3 regions of the Rossellomorea sp. NPDC071047 genome follow, and region 3 is predicted to be linked to each of the others. Evidence: a T-box and tRNA genes for the amino acid it is inferred to sense, from the RefSeq annotation. Region 3 holds a T-box; the other regions hold tRNA genes.
The links. The T-box of region 3 lies ahead of metG (methionine--tRNA ligase). A T-box ahead of a tRNA ligase gene usually reads a tRNA of that ligase, here a tRNA-Met.

Region 1 (3,474 bases), on a different contig from region 3:
ATTTAGAATTAACGTTGACGTATTGTCTTGTTTTGTTCAGTTTTCAAGGTTCAATGTGTAAGTGCTTGTCTCGAAGCGACCCTTACTATGTTACACGATCATTCATTTGATGTCAACAACTTTTTTTAAGATAGTTTCGATCAAGTTCATCGTGTTTTCGTTGTCCGTTTGTGGCAACAAATAATACTTTACCAGTTAACTTCGCAGAAGTCAACTTCTTTTTAAAACTTTCTCAAAAAAAGAGATTGTCTTTCCATTAACTCTTTATAAGAAGAAAATGGCTCCGCAGGCAAGATTCGAACTTGCGACCGATCGGTTAACAGCCGATAGCTCTACCACTGAGCTACTGCGGAATAATAAAATGGTGGGCCTAAGTGGACTCGAACCACCGACCTCACGCTTATCAGGCGTGCGCTCTAACCAGCTGAGCTATAGGCCCAAGAATAATTGGAGCGGGTGAAGGGAATCGAACCCTCATCATCAGCTTGGAAGGCTGAGGTTTTACCACTAAACTACACCCGCATGAAGAATTGGAGGCGGCAACCGGATTTGAACCGGTGATAAAGGTTTTGCAGACCTCTGCCTTACCACTTGGCTATGCCGCCGTTGGCTGGGCTAGCTGGATTCGAACCAACGCATGTCGCAGTCAAAGTGCGATGCCTTACCGCTTGGCTATAGCCCAATATAAAGGGCGACTGATGGGAATCGAACCCACGAATGCCTGAACCACAATCAGGTGCGTTAACCACTTCGCCACAATCGCCATGTTTAACATATCTTTGGCAGGGGCAGTAGGAATCGAACCCACACCAAAGGTTTTGGAGACCTTCGTTCTACCGTTAAACTATGCCCCTATATATTAGAGAATTTTATTAAAAATGGTGGAGGGGGGCAGATTCGAACTGCCGAACCCGAAGGAGCGGATTTACAGTCCGCCGCGTTTAGCCACTTCGCTACCCCTCCAAATAAAAGAAATACTTAAAGGTTCTTAAGTATAAATGGTGGCTCAGGACGGAATCGAACCGCCGACACATGGATTTTCAGTCCATTGCTCTACCAACTGAGCTACTGAGCCATATTATATAGAAGATTAAATTATCAAATGACCAACTTCCTATTACTAACTAATTGAAAATGGCGGTCCGGACGGGACTCGAACCCGCGACCTCCTGCGTGACAGGCAGGCATTCTAACCAACTGAACTACCGGACCAAAGTTTTTTCGCGATAGCGAAAATAACTATCCATGCGTGACTCTTCAAGGATTATCCTATCCTAAGTCAAAATGGTATTGCGGGGACAGGATTTGAACCTGCGACCTTCGGGTTATGAGCCCGACGAGCTACCGAACTGCTCCACCCCGCGACGATATAAATATAGTGAAGGTAAACATGGAGGAGGAAGGGGGATTCGAACCCCCGCGGGCTGTTACACCCCTGTCGGTTTTCAAGACCGATCCCTTCAGCCGGACTTGGGTATTCCTCCGTGTATAATGGACCCTGTAGGACTCGAACCTACGACCGGACGGTTATGAGCCGTCTGCTCTAACCAACTGAGCTAAGGGTCCTTATAAATCGTACATTGTTTATTGAGTAATAGCGGCGGAGGGGATCGAACCCCCGACCTCACGGGTATGAACCGTACGCTCTAGCCAGCTGAGCTACACCGCCACGAAACATTTACTATTCAATTTGATTTTTGCTTAAGCGAAAATCAATGAAGTTAATTTTACTTTCGTAAAAAAACTTGGTGGAGCCTAGCGGGATCGAACCGCTGACCTCCTGCGTGCAAAGCAGGCGCTCTCCCAGCTGAGCTAAGGCCCCAAAGAAGTGGTCGGGAAGACAGGATTCGAACCTGCGACCCCTTGGTCCCAAACCAAGTGCTCTACCAAGCTGAGCTACTTCCCGAAATATATGGCGCGCCCGAGAGGAGTCGAACCCCTAACCTTTTGATCCGTAGTCAAACGCTCTATCCAATTGAGCTACGGGCGCTAAATGCTTTCTATTGTAGTAATGAATGGAAAGTTATTTTGCTGACGCAAAAAACTTTGGTGCCGAGGACCGGAATCGAACCGGTACGGTAGTCACCTACCGCAGGATTTTAAGTCCTGTGCGTCTGCCAGTTCCGCCACCCCGGCAAATTCTTGGAGCGGAAGACGGGATTCGAACCCGCGACCCCCACCTTGGCAAGGTGGTGTTCTACCACTGAACTACTTCCGCGAAACAAATGGTGCGGGTGAAGGGACTTGAACCCCCACGCCTTGCGGCGCCAGATCCTAAGTCTGGTGCGTCTGCCAATTCCGCCACACCCGCATGATAAGAAAATTAGATATTTCGAATTCACGAAAATCTTTGGTGAGCCATGAAGGACTCGAACCTTCGACCCTCTGATTAAAAGTCAGATGCTCTACCAACTGAGCTAATGGCTCATCTATACAAGTAAGAAACCAAATGGTGCCGGCAAGAGGACTTGAACCCCCAACCTACTGATTACAAGTCAGTTGCTCTACCAGTTGAGCTACACCGGCATATTTACTTTCATATGAAGTCTTAACGGAAAGTTACTTCACAGAAGCAATTCAAAAAAAAGATATTTTGCTTGCGTAATTTGTTGTAGTTTATTTTACTTGCGTAAAAAAACTTGGTGGAGGATGACGGGATCGAACCGCCGACCCTCTGCTTGTAAGGCAGATGCTCTCCCAGCTGAGCTAATCCTCCAAATTGGTGACCCATACGGGATTCGAACCCGTGTTACCGCCGTGAAAGGGCGGTGTCTTAACCGCTTGACCAATGGGCCATATCTATGTGAGTATCCCGCTTAAGGACATGTATAACTATAACAATTCATTTCGCAGAAGTCAACTTCTAAAAAATAAAAAAGAAAACTTTTTTCAACTTACTCATCTTAACAATTTTGTAAGCCGAAAAAGAATATACCATATTTATAAAGTTAATATCAATAGTCAATTTTAAAATCTCTTAATGTTTATTTCTAATTCAAATTCAAAACTTTTAATGATCCACTTCCCTATTTAGTTAAACTGATACCCCCTCAAATCCCTTCCCTCCATTTCAGTTATGGAAGGAAAACATACGTTATCAAAATATAAGCGAGTCTTCTTTTATGATTTTGGGAAAGAAGGACAGGTCCGTTGTCGCAAATTATTGTTTAGGCATAACGGGATTAAATAGAAAAAAGCAGCCAACCTCCTACATATAAGTTGGCTGCTTTTTTTCATATTAGCGTATTGCAAATTTCATCTTCCTTTATCTTTCCCTTTGTACCACTAATATAGGTTATCTAACTTCATTTCATGATACGTTATTTTTTCCTTCAGTTTCTTTTTGAGTCGGCAATCTAAACAGCCCTCTAGTAATACGAGATTGTAATGGATCCTCATAGAGTGCCATTGTAATTTCATTTGTGATAAAAATCGAGTCACCTTCATCATTTCTCCTCCACGTCGCAGGAGTAC
Region 2 (6,442 bases), on a different contig from region 3:
TAGCTCAGCTGGGAGAGCATCTGCCTTACAAGCAGAGGGTCGGCGGTTCGATCCCGTCATCCTCCACCAAGTTTTTTTACGAAAGTAAAATAGACTTCATTTTATTTTGCGTCAGCAAAATATCTCTCCTTAAATTTTCTTATATGAAAACCAATCATATATGCCGGTGTAGCTCAACTGGTAGAGCAACTGACTTGTAATCAGTAGGTTGGGGGTTCAAGTCCTCTTGCCGGCACCATTTTGGTTCTAAATATCATCTTTTCAGATGAGCCATTAGCTCAGTTGGTAGAGCATCTGACTTTTAATCAGAGGGTCGAAGGTTCGAGTCCTTCATGGCTCACCAAAGATTTTTGCGAAAAGCAAAAGATCTTACCATTTATATCATGCGGGTGTGGCGGAATTGGCAGACGCACCAGACTTAGGATCTGGCGCCGCAAGGCGTGGGGGTTCAAGTCCCTTCACCCGCACCATTCATTTTGCGGAAGTAGTTCAGTGGTAGAACACCACCTTGCCAAGGTGGGGGTCGCGGGTTCGAATCCCGTCTTCCGCTCCAGAAGATTTTGCCGGGGTGGCGGAACTGGCAGACGCACAGGACTTAAAATCCTGCGGTAGGTGACTACCGTACCGGTTCGATTCCGGTCCTCGGCACCAAAGATTTTTGCGCTAGCAAAATAATCTTGCTTAATTTGCACCAGTTCATAAGGTACAATAATAGAATTATGCGCCCGTAGCTCAATTGGATAGAGCGTTTGACTACGGATCAAAAGGTTAGGGGTTCGACTCCTCTCGGGCGCGCCATATTTTCGGGAAGTAGCTCAGCTTGGTAGAGCACTTGGTTTGGGACCAAGGGGTCGCAGGTTCGAATCCTGTCTTCCCGACCACTTTCTTTGGGGCCTTAGCTCAGCTGGGAGAGCGCCTGCTTTGCACGCAGGAGGTCAGCGGTTCGATCCCGCTAGGCTCCACCAAGTTTTTTTGCGAAAGTAAAATAAACTTCATTGATATTTGCTAAATTCATCTATCAATTAATTCGATATTAAATGTATCTTGGCGGTGTAGCTCAGCTGGCTAGAGCGTACGGTTCATACCCGTGAGGTCGGGGGTTCGATCCCCTCCGCCGCTACCAATAGGGACCTTTAGCTCAGTTGGTTAGAGCAGACGGCTCATAACCGTCCGGTCGTAGGTTCGAGTCCTACAAGGTCCACCAAGTACCATTTCAATACGGAGGAATACCCAAGTCCGGCTGAAGGGATCGGTCTTGAAAACCGACAGGGGTGTCAAAGCCCGCAGGGGTTCGAATCCCCTTTCCTCCTCCATTTTCTCTTTAAATCTAATATCGTCGCGGGGTGGAGCAGTTCGGTAGCTCGTCGGGCTCATAACCCGAAGGTCGCAGGTTCAAATCCTGTCCCCGCAATACCATTTTTGACTCGTTTTTATAAAGGGTTATCAATAATCCTGTTTGAGTCACGCATGGATAGTTATTTTGACTAACGTCAAGATAATGAAACCTATTTTGCTAACGCAAATAATGAAAGTTATTTTGACTATCGTCAAAAAACTCTGGTCCGGTAGTTCAGTTGGTTAGAATGCCTGCCTGTCACGTAGGAGGTCGCGGGTTCGAGTCCCGTCCGGACCGCCATTTTCTTTTTGTTAAGACTATGGTTCATAATTAAATATTTCATTATAAGTAAGGCTCAGTAGCTCAGTTGGTAGAGCAATGGACTGAAAATCCATGTGTCGGCGGTTCGATTCCGTCCTGAGCCACCATTTTTTATTTGAAGACATTATGGCGATTGTGGCGAAGTGGTTAACGCACCTGATTGTGGTTCAGGCATTCGTGGGTTCGATTCCCATCAGTCGCCCCATAATATCTTATATAAATAGTGCGGGTGTAGTTTAGTGGTAAAACCTCAGCCTTCCAAGCTGATGATGAGGGTTCGATTCCCTTCACCCGCTCCAATTATTACTCTTAATGGGCCTATAGCTCAGCTGGTTAGAGCGCACGCCTGATAAGCGTGAGGTCGGTGGTTCGAGTCCACTTAGGCCCACCATTTCATTATTCCGCAGTAGCTCAGTGGTAGAGCTATCGGCTGTTAACCGATCGGTCGCAAGTTCGAATCTTGCCTGCGGAGCCAATATGGGGAAGTACTCAAGTGGCTGAAGAGGCGCCCCTGCTAAGGGTGTAGGTCGGGCAACCGGCGCGAGGGTTCAAATCCCTCCTTCTCCGCCATATTAAGGCCCATTGGTCAAGCGGTTAAGACACCGCCCTTTCACGGCGGTAACACGGGTTCGAATCCCGTATGGGTCATCTGAAAAAAGACTATCATTTTTGATAGTCTTTTTTTGTTATACGATTAAAAATAGTGGTCATTTTATAAAAAATAGAATTTAAAACATGACTAAATGAAGAGATTTAATTGAATATCGAGCCAGATCGGGACTAAATTAAGCGGTTTTACAAGATAAAGCAGGCTTCCACTTCTGTACGAGGTATATATTATCGATCTTGACCACTTTATTATCGACTTTCCAACATATATTATCGACATTGCCCACTTTATTATCAACTTTACCCATTATATTATCAACTTCTGCACTTTTCTTTTCAGCTCAAATTTTTGAATACAATAAGCGGAGGAGTGGAGGGAATATCAGTCAGTGATCATCGAAGAATAAAAGGCATTAACCGCCTCTTCATCTCTCCATTATCTTCTCAAAGTATTCAATAACCCCGGCCTCCTCATGCATCATCTCTCCTTTATTGTCCATTAAAACAGGTTTCACCCACCCTGAGCAATCGACTTCCAGACTCCATCATCCATTCCCAATCACTCTTCAATTCGACACTCTCAACGTTCTCACAACCAGCCAAAAACCTTACAAAATAACGGAATCCTTCTACATTTTCCTCAAATTTCACTTTTTTTAATTAAAAAACTTTCGACAAATTACGATATGAATTCAACATGGTTCTCCTATGTTTTTACAATGTAAACCTTACCATTTAGAATAACTTTCCAAATACCAGCCGTTTTAACATATGTATGTAGGAAATTGTCGTAATTGAGCGACGATAATAAAGAGGATTTTGATGAAGTTGAAAGAAAGTAGTAAGTAGATTGAAAAATGTAGGTGAGATGATGAACGCAATGACCATATCAGATTATGATGTTTTTTTGTTTCATGAGGGAAATTTGCAACAGGCCTATCAGTTTATGGGTTCACATGTGAGAAGAGATTCCACTGGGACCTATACAGAATTTTGCGTTTGGGCACCGAAAGCAAGACATGTTTCATTGGTAGGATCGTTTAATCATTGGAATGGAGCCGGGTATGAACTTGCACGGCGGAATAACGAAGGTTTATGGACAATTCGCATTGATGGGGATCTATCGGGAGAAACGTATAAGTACGAGATTACGACTCTATCAGGCTTGAAGAAGCTGAAGGCGGATCCATATGGGTTTGCTTCTGAGAAACGTCCAAATACTGCAAGCGTGGTGTATGAGCTGCAGGGATTTTCTTGGGAGGATGAGAAGTGGCTGGAGGAACGAGCCAGTTCGACGGTCTATGACAAGCCTATGGCGATTTATGAAGTGCATTTGGGCACATGGAAGAAGAAAGCGGGTAAGTTTCTTTCTTATAAGGAATTAGCTCAGCAATTAATTCCTCATGTGAAAGAACAAGGATTTACACATATTGAGTTGCTGCCTGTCACGGAGCATCCGTTTGATCGTTCTTGGGGGTATCAGGGTACTGGTTATTATTCTCCGACTAGTCGCTACGGCTCACCTCATGAATTGATGGCGTTCGTGAATGAATGTCATTTACATAATATTGGCGTGATTCTGGATTGGGTCCCTGGTCATTTTTGTAAAGATGCCCACGGGTTATATCAGTTTGATGGTTCGTTTGCTTATGAGTATGGAGAGGAACGGGACCGTGAGAATTATACCTGGGGAACGGCAAACTTTGATTTAGGTAAGGGGGAAGTGAGAAGCTTCCTGATTTCGAATGCACGTTTCTGGATGGATCTGTATCATATTGATGGTTTCCGGATTGATGCAGTGGCCAATATTATTTATTGGGCAAACCAGGGTGAGCTTGCTCCTAATGAGGGAGCCATACAGTTTCTGAAAAATTTGAATAAGGCTGTTTTTGAGTATGACTCTTCGATATTGATGATAGCAGAGGATTCTACAGACTGGCCTCAGGTGACGTCCCCTGTCCATTATGGAGGACTTGGGTTTAATTATAAGTGGAATATGGGATGGATGAATGACGTCCTTAAATATATGGAAACAGATACTTCTGAACGAAAGCATGTACATTCTCTTATAACATTTTCATTGTTATATGCGTATTCAGAGAATTATGTGCTTCCGTTTTCCCATGACGAGGTGGTACATGGGAAGAAGTCATTATTGAATAAAATGCCCGGTGATTACTGGCAGAAATTCGCTCAATACCGCCTGCTCCTGAGCTATATGATGGCTCATCCTGGGAAGAAGCTTCTGTTTATGGGAAGTGAACTTGCCCCGTTTTCAGAGTGGAAGGATTTAGAGGAGTTAGATTGGCACTTAATGGATTACGAATTTCATCACAAATTCAATTCATATTTTAAAGAGCTTATGCATTTATATAAAAGTGCTGAACCCTTATTCCAAATGGATCATCGTTCTGAAGGATTTGAATGGGTGGATGTGGATAATGCGGAACAGCAGATTTTTTCTTTTATTAGAAATGGAATAGAGGATGGAGATCATCTTGTAGTGATCTGTAATTTCAGTCCTATTGTGTATCACCAGTATAGAGTGGGTGTGAATAAGGTTTCTTCTTATGAAGAGATTTGGAATAGCGATGATGAACGATTTGGTGGTTCTCATCAGGTGAATCCGTTGCCTCTTATTGTACACAATGAGTCTTACCACAGAAGAGATGGTTATGTGGAAATGACGATACCACCATACGCAGCCGTTTATTTAAAACCAATAGATTGAAAGGGGAGAGAAAGAAATGGCAAAAGGTAGATGTGTAGCGATGTTATTAGCAGGTGGAAAAGGGAGCCGGTTAAGCTCATTGACGAAGAGCCTGGCAAAACCTGCCGTACCGTTTGGAGGGAAATACCGCATTATTGATTTCACATTGAGCAATTGTACTAACTCCGGGATTGATACGGTGGGTGTCCTTACTCAGTACCAACCATTAGTACTTAATTCTTATATCGGGATTGGAAGTGCATGGGATCTTGATCGTAAAAATGGCGGAGTGACCGTACTGCCTCCATATGCGGAATCATCTGAGATGCGCTGGTATACAGGAACGGCGAGTGCAATCTATCAAAATATGAATTATCTTGAGCAATATGATCCTGAATACGTATTGATTCTATCGGGAGATCACATTTACAAAATGGATTATAGTAAAATGCTGGATTATCACATTGAGAAGAAAGCAGATGTCTCGATTTCTGTGATTGAAGTAGGCTGGGATGAGGCAAGCCGGTTCGGTCTTATGAACACGAATGAGGAAATGAGAATCACAGAGTTTGAGGAAAAACCGGCTTTTCCTAAGAGTAATCTGGCTTCGATGGGTATCTATATCTTCAATTATTCCGTGCTCAAAGATTACTTGGAGATGGATGAGCGTAATCCCGATTCCAGCCATGACTTTGGGAAGGATGTCATCCCTTTGCTGCTTGATGAGAAGAAAAAGCTGATGGCTTATCCGTTTAAAGGGTACTGGAAAGATGTCGGGACGGTTAAGAGCCTATGGGAAGCCAATATGGACTTGATTGATGAGGAAAATGAACTGAATCTGTTCGACCACGACTGGAGAGTGTATTCGGTTAATCCAAATGAGCCACCTCAATATATTTCTGAAGAAGCTTCTGTAGAGGGATCACTTGTGAACGAAGGATGTTCGATTGAAGGTACCATTCGCAAATCCGTCCTGTTCCAAGGAACCACGGTGAAAAAGGGAGCGCATGTCAGTCGCTCAGTCATCATGCCGGATGCTGTCATTGGGGAAAACGCCTATATCGAGCAGGCGATCGTGCCGTCGAATGTCAAGGTTCCGAGCGGCCTGTGCATTATGCCGGAAGAAGGATCGGATGAAATTATTTTGGTTACGGAATCATTCATTGAAACACTACTGGAACAAGAAAAAGTGTAAGGTTGAAGACCACATTACAACATAAGAGGAGGAAGTGTTTTGAAAAATACTATGCTTGGAGTTATTGATGCTACTAGTTACTATGATTCGTTAGAGGATTTACTGTTACATCGTTCATTAGCAGCCCTTCCGATTGCGGGCAGATACCGCTTGATCGACTTTGTGCTCTCCAATATGGTGAATTCAGATATTGGTTCCGTTGCGATCTTCCCTAAGTTTCAATACCGTTCCCTTATGGACCATCTTGGATCGGGGAAGAACTGGGATTTGA
Region 3 (6,442 bases):
AAAGGATTATGTAGGAAGAGAAAACCCACTCTACTTTGCTGAAAATCTAAGCAAACAGGTAGGTGGAGCGAAAATCTATTTAAAACGTGAGGATCTCAATCATACGGGTGCTCATAAAATCAATAATACAATCGGTCAGGCATTGCTTGCAGAACGGATGGGCAAAAGAAAAATCGTGGCGGAAACAGGAGCAGGGCAGCACGGTGTCGCAACGGCAACCGTATGTGCCCTTTTAAACCTGGATTGCGTCATTTTTATGGGGGAGGAAGACATACGCCGACAGAAACTCAACGTATTCAGAATGGAGTTACTGGGAGCGGAAGTGGTGAGTGTCACCCAGGGAAGTGCCACATTAAAAGATGCAGTCAATGAAGCCCTGCGCTACTGGGTCGCAAATGTAGAGGACACACACTATATTATCGGTTCCGTGTTAGGTCCACACCCATTTCCTAAAATGGTACGGGATTTTCAAAGTGTGATCGGTAAAGAAACAAAGCGACAATTCTTCGAAAAGGAACAATGCCTCCCTAAGGCAATCGTCGCTTGTGTTGGAGGCGGCAGCAATGCCATCGGAATGTTTCACCCGTTCATTGATGATAGGGAAGTTGACTTATACGGTGTGGAAGCGGCTGGAAGCGGGGTTGAAACCGACAAACATGCAGCCACATTAACAAAAGGGTCCGTGGGGATTCTTCATGGCAGCATGATGTACCTGCTGCAAAATGAGGAAGGGCAGATTCAGGAAGCCCACTCTGTTTCAGCAGGGCTTGATTACCCTGGTGTCGGGCCGGAGCATAGCTACTTGAAAGACATTGATAGAGTGGAATATACGTCCATTACAGACGTGGAAGCATTAGATGCATTTAAGCAGCTGTCCCAGACAGAAGGAATCATACCTGCACTGGAAAGCTCACACGCAGTCGCCTATGCGGTGAAGTTAGCTGGGAAAATGAGAAAAGAAGAGTCGGTAGTGATTTGTTTATCTGGCAGAGGGGATAAAGATGTGGAACAAGTGAAAGAGTTACTGGGAGGTAGTCAACATGGGTAAAACATTTCTTGAGAATACGTTTAAAGCTGAACTGGCAAAAGGAAACAAACTATTCATTCCTTACGTGATGGCAGGGGATGGGGGGATAGAGACCTTGATATCAACCTTGAAAATGCTCGAAGAAAGAGGAGCGACGGCCATAGAAGTCGGGATCCCGTTCTCGGATCCCGTTGCCGATGGCCCGATCATCCAACAGGCAGGGAAGCGGGCACTGGAGAATGGGACGACCCTCAAAAGGGTGTTTGAAGTGTTAGATGAAAGCAGAAAGGAAATTGGCATTCCGTTAGTCTTTATGACGTATATTAATCCCATTTACAAATATGGAGTCGAGCGGTTCTTTCAAGATTGTAAGAATGCAGGAGTGGACGGTGTGATCATTCCTGATCTGCCACTTGAACATCATGAATTGGTTCGGGCACCATCACAAGAAAATGGAATCGCCATTATTCAATTAGCAACGCTTACGAGTCCGTTAGAGAGAATTCAGGAATTGGCTTCCGTCACTGAAGGGTTCCTTTATGCTGTTACGATTAATGGGATTACTGGAACGAGAGAGGGATTTGGAAACAATATTTCAGACCACCTGAATAAATTGAAAGAAAACAGTCAAGTCCCAGTACTTGCCGGGTTTGGAATATCTACTCCTGAACATGTGCGTACCATGAGTAAATACTGTGATGGAGTAGTCGTTGGAAGCAAAATAATCGATTTGATTCAGCATGAATCATTTGATGAAATAGAAGAATTAATCAGTGCTTCAAAGGCTAAAGCATTAAAATTGTAAAGATTACTGAGTTCTTCGTAAATAAATGAGCGCCTAGATTAACAGATTCTAAATGTATGTTAAATAAAGGTAAATAGCCTTCTTTTTCCTCCTGAAATCAGTATGATAGAGATGTAGTTGAACAAAGCATCATAACAGGAGGCTATTAAAATGAAAAGTATGAAAAAGTGGTTATTAATGTCAATGACAGCTCTATCAGTAGTAACATTTGCAGCCGGATGCAGCAGTGACACAGAGGAAGACACAGGCACTGAAACGGAAGAAAACATGGAAGAAGAAAGCAACACTGAAGAAAGCACCACTGAAGAGTAAAATGGTAACAGTCAGTCCTTTGCGGGCTGACTGTTTTATATTTGAATTATTAAACTTAAGATTCAGGTTGTATTCAACGACTATTTCTATTAATCTGACAATATAAGACATATTTGATAGAGAGGTCAAACGCATGACGATTCCAAATCGATTAAAAATAGGAGATACAATCGGGATTTGTTCCCCATCTTCTCCAGTCGCTGCTCATTGCCCTAAGAGATTGAAAAGAGGGATTGAAGAGCTCAAGAAGTTAGGCTTTAACGTGAAAGTAGCGCCAAACACGTTGAAAATTGAAGAGTATATGGCTGGTACCATCGAGGAGAGAGTGGAGGACCTACATAATCTCTTCGGGGATAATGATGTAAAAGCCATCATCACCACCATAGGAGGAACCTGTTCTCATCAACTTCTGGATTTTCTTGATTTTTCTTTAATTCAAAAAAATCCAAAGATATTCCTCGGCTACAGCGACATAACGGCTCTCCACATGGCCATTTATCAAAAGACCGGTCTCACAACATATCTTGGACCTGCCATTATGCCTCAGTTTGGAGAGTATGGAGGACTGCAAACATACACAAAGGATCACTTCTTCCAATCACTCGTTCAAGGTGAAAGAGTAGATTACTCCGCATCTCCTTCCTATGTAATGGAGCATCTGTGGTGGGACGAAGAAGACAATCGACTTAGAAAACAAGTTGAAAATAAGGGACCTCATGTAGTCAAAGAAGGGAGTGCAGAAGGGAAAATCATTGCAGCCAATATGGGAACCATGCTCCTTCTCGCAGGTACAGAATACTTTCCAGATCTCGATGGTGCCATCTTATGTATTGAAGATGATCCAGAGGAAACCCCGTCGTCAATTGATCGATACTTAACTCAACTCAAACACATGGGGGTATATTCGAAAATTAATGGTCTTGTCGTTGGACGTTTTCATGATCACGTTGGCTTTAAAGAGAATCAACTGGCCGGCATTTTATCCCGTGTCACAGAGGGGTATGAAATCCCAGTCGTTACGGATCTGGATTTCGGTCATACTGACCCTATGTTTATCCTTCCAAACGGAATCAAAGCCCGGCTTGAAGTTCACGAAAATCAAATTGATTTCCATCTGGTGGAAAAGCCGGCTACATAAAAAGGAGGGGTTCACATGATTCAAAGAAAAATGAATACAGTGTTTATTCCTGTGGTTAATCTAAAGGAATCTGTGGATTGGTACGAAAAAGTACTGGGTTTTGAAATTGATCCCGTGCAGTATAATGAGATTGAGGAGCTTCCCGTTTATACTTTTCAATTGGGGGAAACATCGCTAACTCTAGAAGAGGAAAAAGGATTCACTCCACCTGATTCTAATGTTCCAATCTGTAATTTCCATACCACTCAAATTGAAAAAGTAAGAGAAGACTTTCACGAAAAGAAAGTCACATTTGAATCCGGGATCATCACGTTTCCCGACTTTTCTTATTTTAACTTTAGGGATGTCAACGGGAATTTATTAATGATTTGTACGGGTTAAAGCGGATTAATACATGTAAATGGTAAAGGAAAAACCTCCTCTAAGAATTGCTTTTCTTAAGGAGGTTCTTGTTTTTGCAAGTCTACTTCACACACTTCACACATACCGTTAAAGCGGGTTTAACATTTTTATAAGAAATAGTGATATCTTTAAAGCCAGCTTTATGCAAAGCTTCAGAAATACTTTCGCCATAGTGTTTCGCCCTGCTATCCCTTTCTTCATCCCCGCGTGGTTGGACGGTAATGAGAAGGGTGCCACCTTTTTTTAGCATATTATATAAATGTGAAAGTGATTTTTTCTGATCCTTCCATAGAGGATAGTTATTGACGGAAAAAATCCGATCGTACTCAACATTGTTCAATTCAAATTGACTAATATCATGAACAAATAACCGAACTCTTCCATTCTCAATGGCTTTTTCATTCTTATTCTGTGCAGCATTCTTCATTGTCTCAGAAATATCAACCCCATCCACAATCGATTTAGGAAAACGACTTGATATGCGATGAATACAATATCCGGGCCCGTAGCCTACTTCCAGAATATGTTCGCCATCTTTAATGGACAATTGTTTAATGGACCAATTATTTATTTTTCTATTATCGAATTCCATTACTTTTCCGACAATCCAGCCGAGTAATCCATTCGGACGCTTGAATTGCTTTTGTAATGAAAACAACAGGGCATCACCTCTTTTGCTGAAATCTGGTCTATTAAAATAGTATCGTCTATTCACCTTTCCACTAATACTCACAAATAAAACCTTTAAAGCGATGTTGCAATTTTTTGAAAAAGTGGCATAATATAAACAAATCTAACTTGCGTTGATGAGAAGAGTACATAGATGAGTCCTTAATCAGAGAGCTTCGGAAGCTGAAAAGAAGCAGGGTAACTCGTTATGGAAAATGGTCTCGGAGCATTCTACTCGAACCGATTTGGTGTAGGGTAGAACGGGAGTGGGCATCCGTTATCATTGTCACGGTATAAGAGCAGTTTATATGCTCCGTACTTGCTGAGATAGACTTGTGTGAGCAAGCTATAAACTAAGGTGGTACCACGAGTTCAACCCCTCGTCCTTAGATGTCGATCGATATCTAAGGACGAGGGGTTTTTTATATTGTTCAGGAGGAGGAAAAGGTCATGACTATTTTTATTGGTGGCGCTTGGCCATACGCAAATGGATCGTTACATTTAGGACACATCGCAGCCCTATTGCCAGGGGACATTATTGCACGATATTACCGTTTAAAAGGAGAAGATGTTCTCTACGTGTCAGGAAGTGACTGTAATGGGACCCCCATCGGTATTCGGGCCAGACAGGAAGGAACAAGTATTGAAGAGGTCGCGAATCGATATCACAACGAGTTCCTGGAGTGTTTTCGCGATTTAGGCTTTAGTTACGATGAGTATACAAGAACTGATCACTCACATCATCATAAGGAAGTTCAACACATTTTTACCACACTTTATCGGAAGGGCTTGTTATATGAAAAAGAAGTGGAGCAAGCATATTGTGAGCATGATCATCAATTTTTGCCGGATCGGTTTGTGGAAGGAGTCTGTCCCGTTTGTGGTTCGAGGGCAAGAGGTGATCAGTGTGATCAATGCTCGACGGTTTTAGACCCGACTGATTTAATGGATAAAACCTGCAAGCTCTGTGGACATGAACCGGTTCAGAGGACGACAAAACATTTATATTTCTCCCTTTCTAAATTGCAGGAACCTCTTCTACAATTACTGATGGATAACGGCACCGGGTGGAGAGATAATGCCCTTCAACTCACAAATCGATATTTAAAGGAAGGTTTGCATGACCGGCCGGTGACAAGGGATTTAGAGAATGGTGTGCAGGTCCCGATTCAAGGTTTTCAAGATAAGAAAATTTATGTATGGATAGAAGCAGTGAGTGGCTATTTGAGCGCTTCCAAAAAGTGGGCAAGGGAACATCAGCGGGAGTGGAAGGACTTTTGGCAGGAGGCAACCACGTCCTATTATGTCCATGGAAAAGATAATATCCCTTTTCATAGCATTATTTGGCCGGCCATTCTTATAGGAATTGGCGAAAGGAATCTTCCTGACTATATTGTTTCAAATGAATACTTGACGCTTGAGAAAAGGAAAATTTCAACGAGTGGGAATTGGGCTGTTTGGGTGAAGGATCTTGTCAACGACTACCATCCAGATACCATTCGGTATTTTCTTACCATCAATGCACCGGAAAAGAGAGATGCAGATTTCTCCTGGAGAGAATTCATATATAGTCATAACAGTGAACTGCTGGGAGCTCTGGGGAATTTGGTTCAACGCACGTTAAAGTTTTATGGGAAAGAATTTGGTCATAACCTTACGCTCTCTATTGTCCCTAATGTTGTTAAGGATAAAATAGAAGAAACATTTTATTCTGTAGGCAAATCGATTGAGGAAGGGAACACTCGACAGGGAATTGAAACAGCATTCGAATTCATTCGATGGTCGAATAAGCGTTTTGATGAGATGAAACCGTGGAATGTTTTAAAAGAGGATAGGGAGGAAGGAAAAAAGATACTAGAGGAATTCCTGTACCTATTATGTAATTTAAGGAATCTCATTCAACCGTTTTTACCCTTCACTTCTTCAAAACTGGCTGATCAACTGGGTCTGGCCGGACAACTAAGGTGGTTGCCGGTATCATTGCCGTTGAAGATCAGCATTGAAGCGACAACACCATTGTTTAACCGGATTGACCTTGATCAAATTGAGACAGAACGGAAACAATTAATAGAGAAAGCACAGTGAAACC

Region 1: it has a tRNA-Met gene. The T-box ahead of metG (methionine--tRNA ligase) is inferred to sense a tRNA for this amino acid. The anticodon was not compared.
Region 2: it has a tRNA-Met gene. The T-box ahead of metG (methionine--tRNA ligase) is inferred to sense a tRNA for this amino acid. The anticodon was not compared.

What each region holds. Positions count from the first base shown of each region.
Region 1 covers NZ_JBNNJT010000004.1:94-3,567, forward strand. Annotated here, with positions in the region: tRNA gene ACQKFO_RS14315 (tRNA-Asn) at 279-353, opposite strand; tRNA gene ACQKFO_RS14320 (tRNA-Ile) at 363-439, opposite strand; tRNA gene ACQKFO_RS14325 (tRNA-Gly) at 449-522, opposite strand; tRNA gene ACQKFO_RS14330 (tRNA-Cys) at 532-605, opposite strand; tRNA gene ACQKFO_RS14335 (tRNA-Gln) at 608-682, opposite strand; tRNA gene ACQKFO_RS14340 (tRNA-His) at 691-763, opposite strand; tRNA gene ACQKFO_RS14345 (tRNA-Trp) at 781-854, opposite strand; tRNA gene ACQKFO_RS14350 (tRNA-Tyr) at 880-963, opposite strand; tRNA gene ACQKFO_RS14355 (tRNA-Phe) at 1,000-1,075, opposite strand; tRNA gene ACQKFO_RS14360 (tRNA-Asp) at 1,136-1,212, opposite strand; tRNA gene ACQKFO_RS14365 (tRNA-Met) at 1,291-1,364, opposite strand; tRNA gene ACQKFO_RS14370 (tRNA-Ser) at 1,392-1,484, opposite strand; tRNA gene ACQKFO_RS14375 (tRNA-Ile) at 1,493-1,566, opposite strand; tRNA gene ACQKFO_RS14380 (tRNA-Met) at 1,596-1,669, opposite strand; tRNA gene ACQKFO_RS14385 (tRNA-Ala) at 1,747-1,822, opposite strand; tRNA gene ACQKFO_RS14390 (tRNA-Pro) at 1,830-1,906, opposite strand; tRNA gene ACQKFO_RS14395 (tRNA-Arg) at 1,914-1,990, opposite strand; tRNA gene ACQKFO_RS14400 (tRNA-Leu) at 2,048-2,136, opposite strand; tRNA gene ACQKFO_RS14405 (tRNA-Gly) at 2,144-2,218, opposite strand; tRNA gene ACQKFO_RS14410 (tRNA-Leu) at 2,227-2,311, opposite strand; tRNA gene ACQKFO_RS14415 (tRNA-Lys) at 2,352-2,427, opposite strand; tRNA gene ACQKFO_RS14420 (tRNA-Thr) at 2,451-2,526, opposite strand; tRNA gene ACQKFO_RS14425 (tRNA-Val) at 2,641-2,716, opposite strand; tRNA gene ACQKFO_RS14430 (tRNA-Glu) at 2,721-2,795, opposite strand.
Region 2 covers NZ_JBNNJT010000006.1:366,915-373,356, reverse strand. Annotated here, with positions in the region: tRNA gene ACQKFO_RS20355 (tRNA-Val) at 1-69, shown strand, start outside; tRNA gene ACQKFO_RS20350 (tRNA-Thr) at 163-238, shown strand; tRNA gene ACQKFO_RS20345 (tRNA-Lys) at 268-343, shown strand; tRNA gene ACQKFO_RS20340 (tRNA-Leu) at 386-470, shown strand; tRNA gene ACQKFO_RS20335 (tRNA-Gly) at 479-553, shown strand; tRNA gene ACQKFO_RS20330 (tRNA-Leu) at 563-651, shown strand; tRNA gene ACQKFO_RS20325 (tRNA-Arg) at 722-798, shown strand; tRNA gene ACQKFO_RS20320 (tRNA-Pro) at 805-881, shown strand; tRNA gene ACQKFO_RS20315 (tRNA-Ala) at 890-965, shown strand; tRNA gene ACQKFO_RS20310 (tRNA-Met) at 1,047-1,123, shown strand; tRNA gene ACQKFO_RS20305 (tRNA-Ile) at 1,128-1,204, shown strand; tRNA gene ACQKFO_RS20300 (tRNA-Ser) at 1,221-1,313, shown strand; tRNA gene ACQKFO_RS20295 (tRNA-Met) at 1,338-1,411, shown strand; tRNA gene ACQKFO_RS20290 (tRNA-Asp) at 1,560-1,636, shown strand; tRNA gene ACQKFO_RS20285 (tRNA-Phe) at 1,689-1,764, shown strand; tRNA gene ACQKFO_RS20280 (tRNA-His) at 1,787-1,862, shown strand; tRNA gene ACQKFO_RS20275 (tRNA-Gly) at 1,883-1,956, shown strand; tRNA gene ACQKFO_RS20270 (tRNA-Ile) at 1,972-2,048, shown strand; tRNA gene ACQKFO_RS20265 (tRNA-Asn) at 2,058-2,132, shown strand; tRNA gene ACQKFO_RS20260 (tRNA-Ser) at 2,137-2,227, shown strand; tRNA gene ACQKFO_RS20255 (tRNA-Glu) at 2,234-2,305, shown strand; gene glgB (1,4-alpha-glucan branching enzyme) at 3,117-4,997, shown strand; gene ACQKFO_RS20245 (glucose-1-phosphate adenylyltransferase) at 5,014-6,171, shown strand; gene ACQKFO_RS20240 (sugar phosphate nucleotidyltransferase) at 6,211-6,442, shown strand, end outside.
Region 3 covers NZ_JBNNJT010000001.1:641,385-647,826, forward strand. Annotated here, with positions in the region: gene trpB (tryptophan synthase subunit beta) at 1-1,048, shown strand, start outside; gene trpA (tryptophan synthase subunit alpha) at 1,041-1,832, shown strand; gene ACQKFO_RS03345 (hypothetical protein) at 1,983-2,144, shown strand; gene ACQKFO_RS03350 (S66 family peptidase) at 2,278-3,282, shown strand; gene ACQKFO_RS03355 (VOC family protein) at 3,298-3,663, shown strand; gene ACQKFO_RS03360 (class I SAM-dependent methyltransferase) at 3,746-4,342, opposite strand; T-box leader at 4,479-4,744, shown strand; gene metG (methionine--tRNA ligase) at 4,780-6,438, shown strand.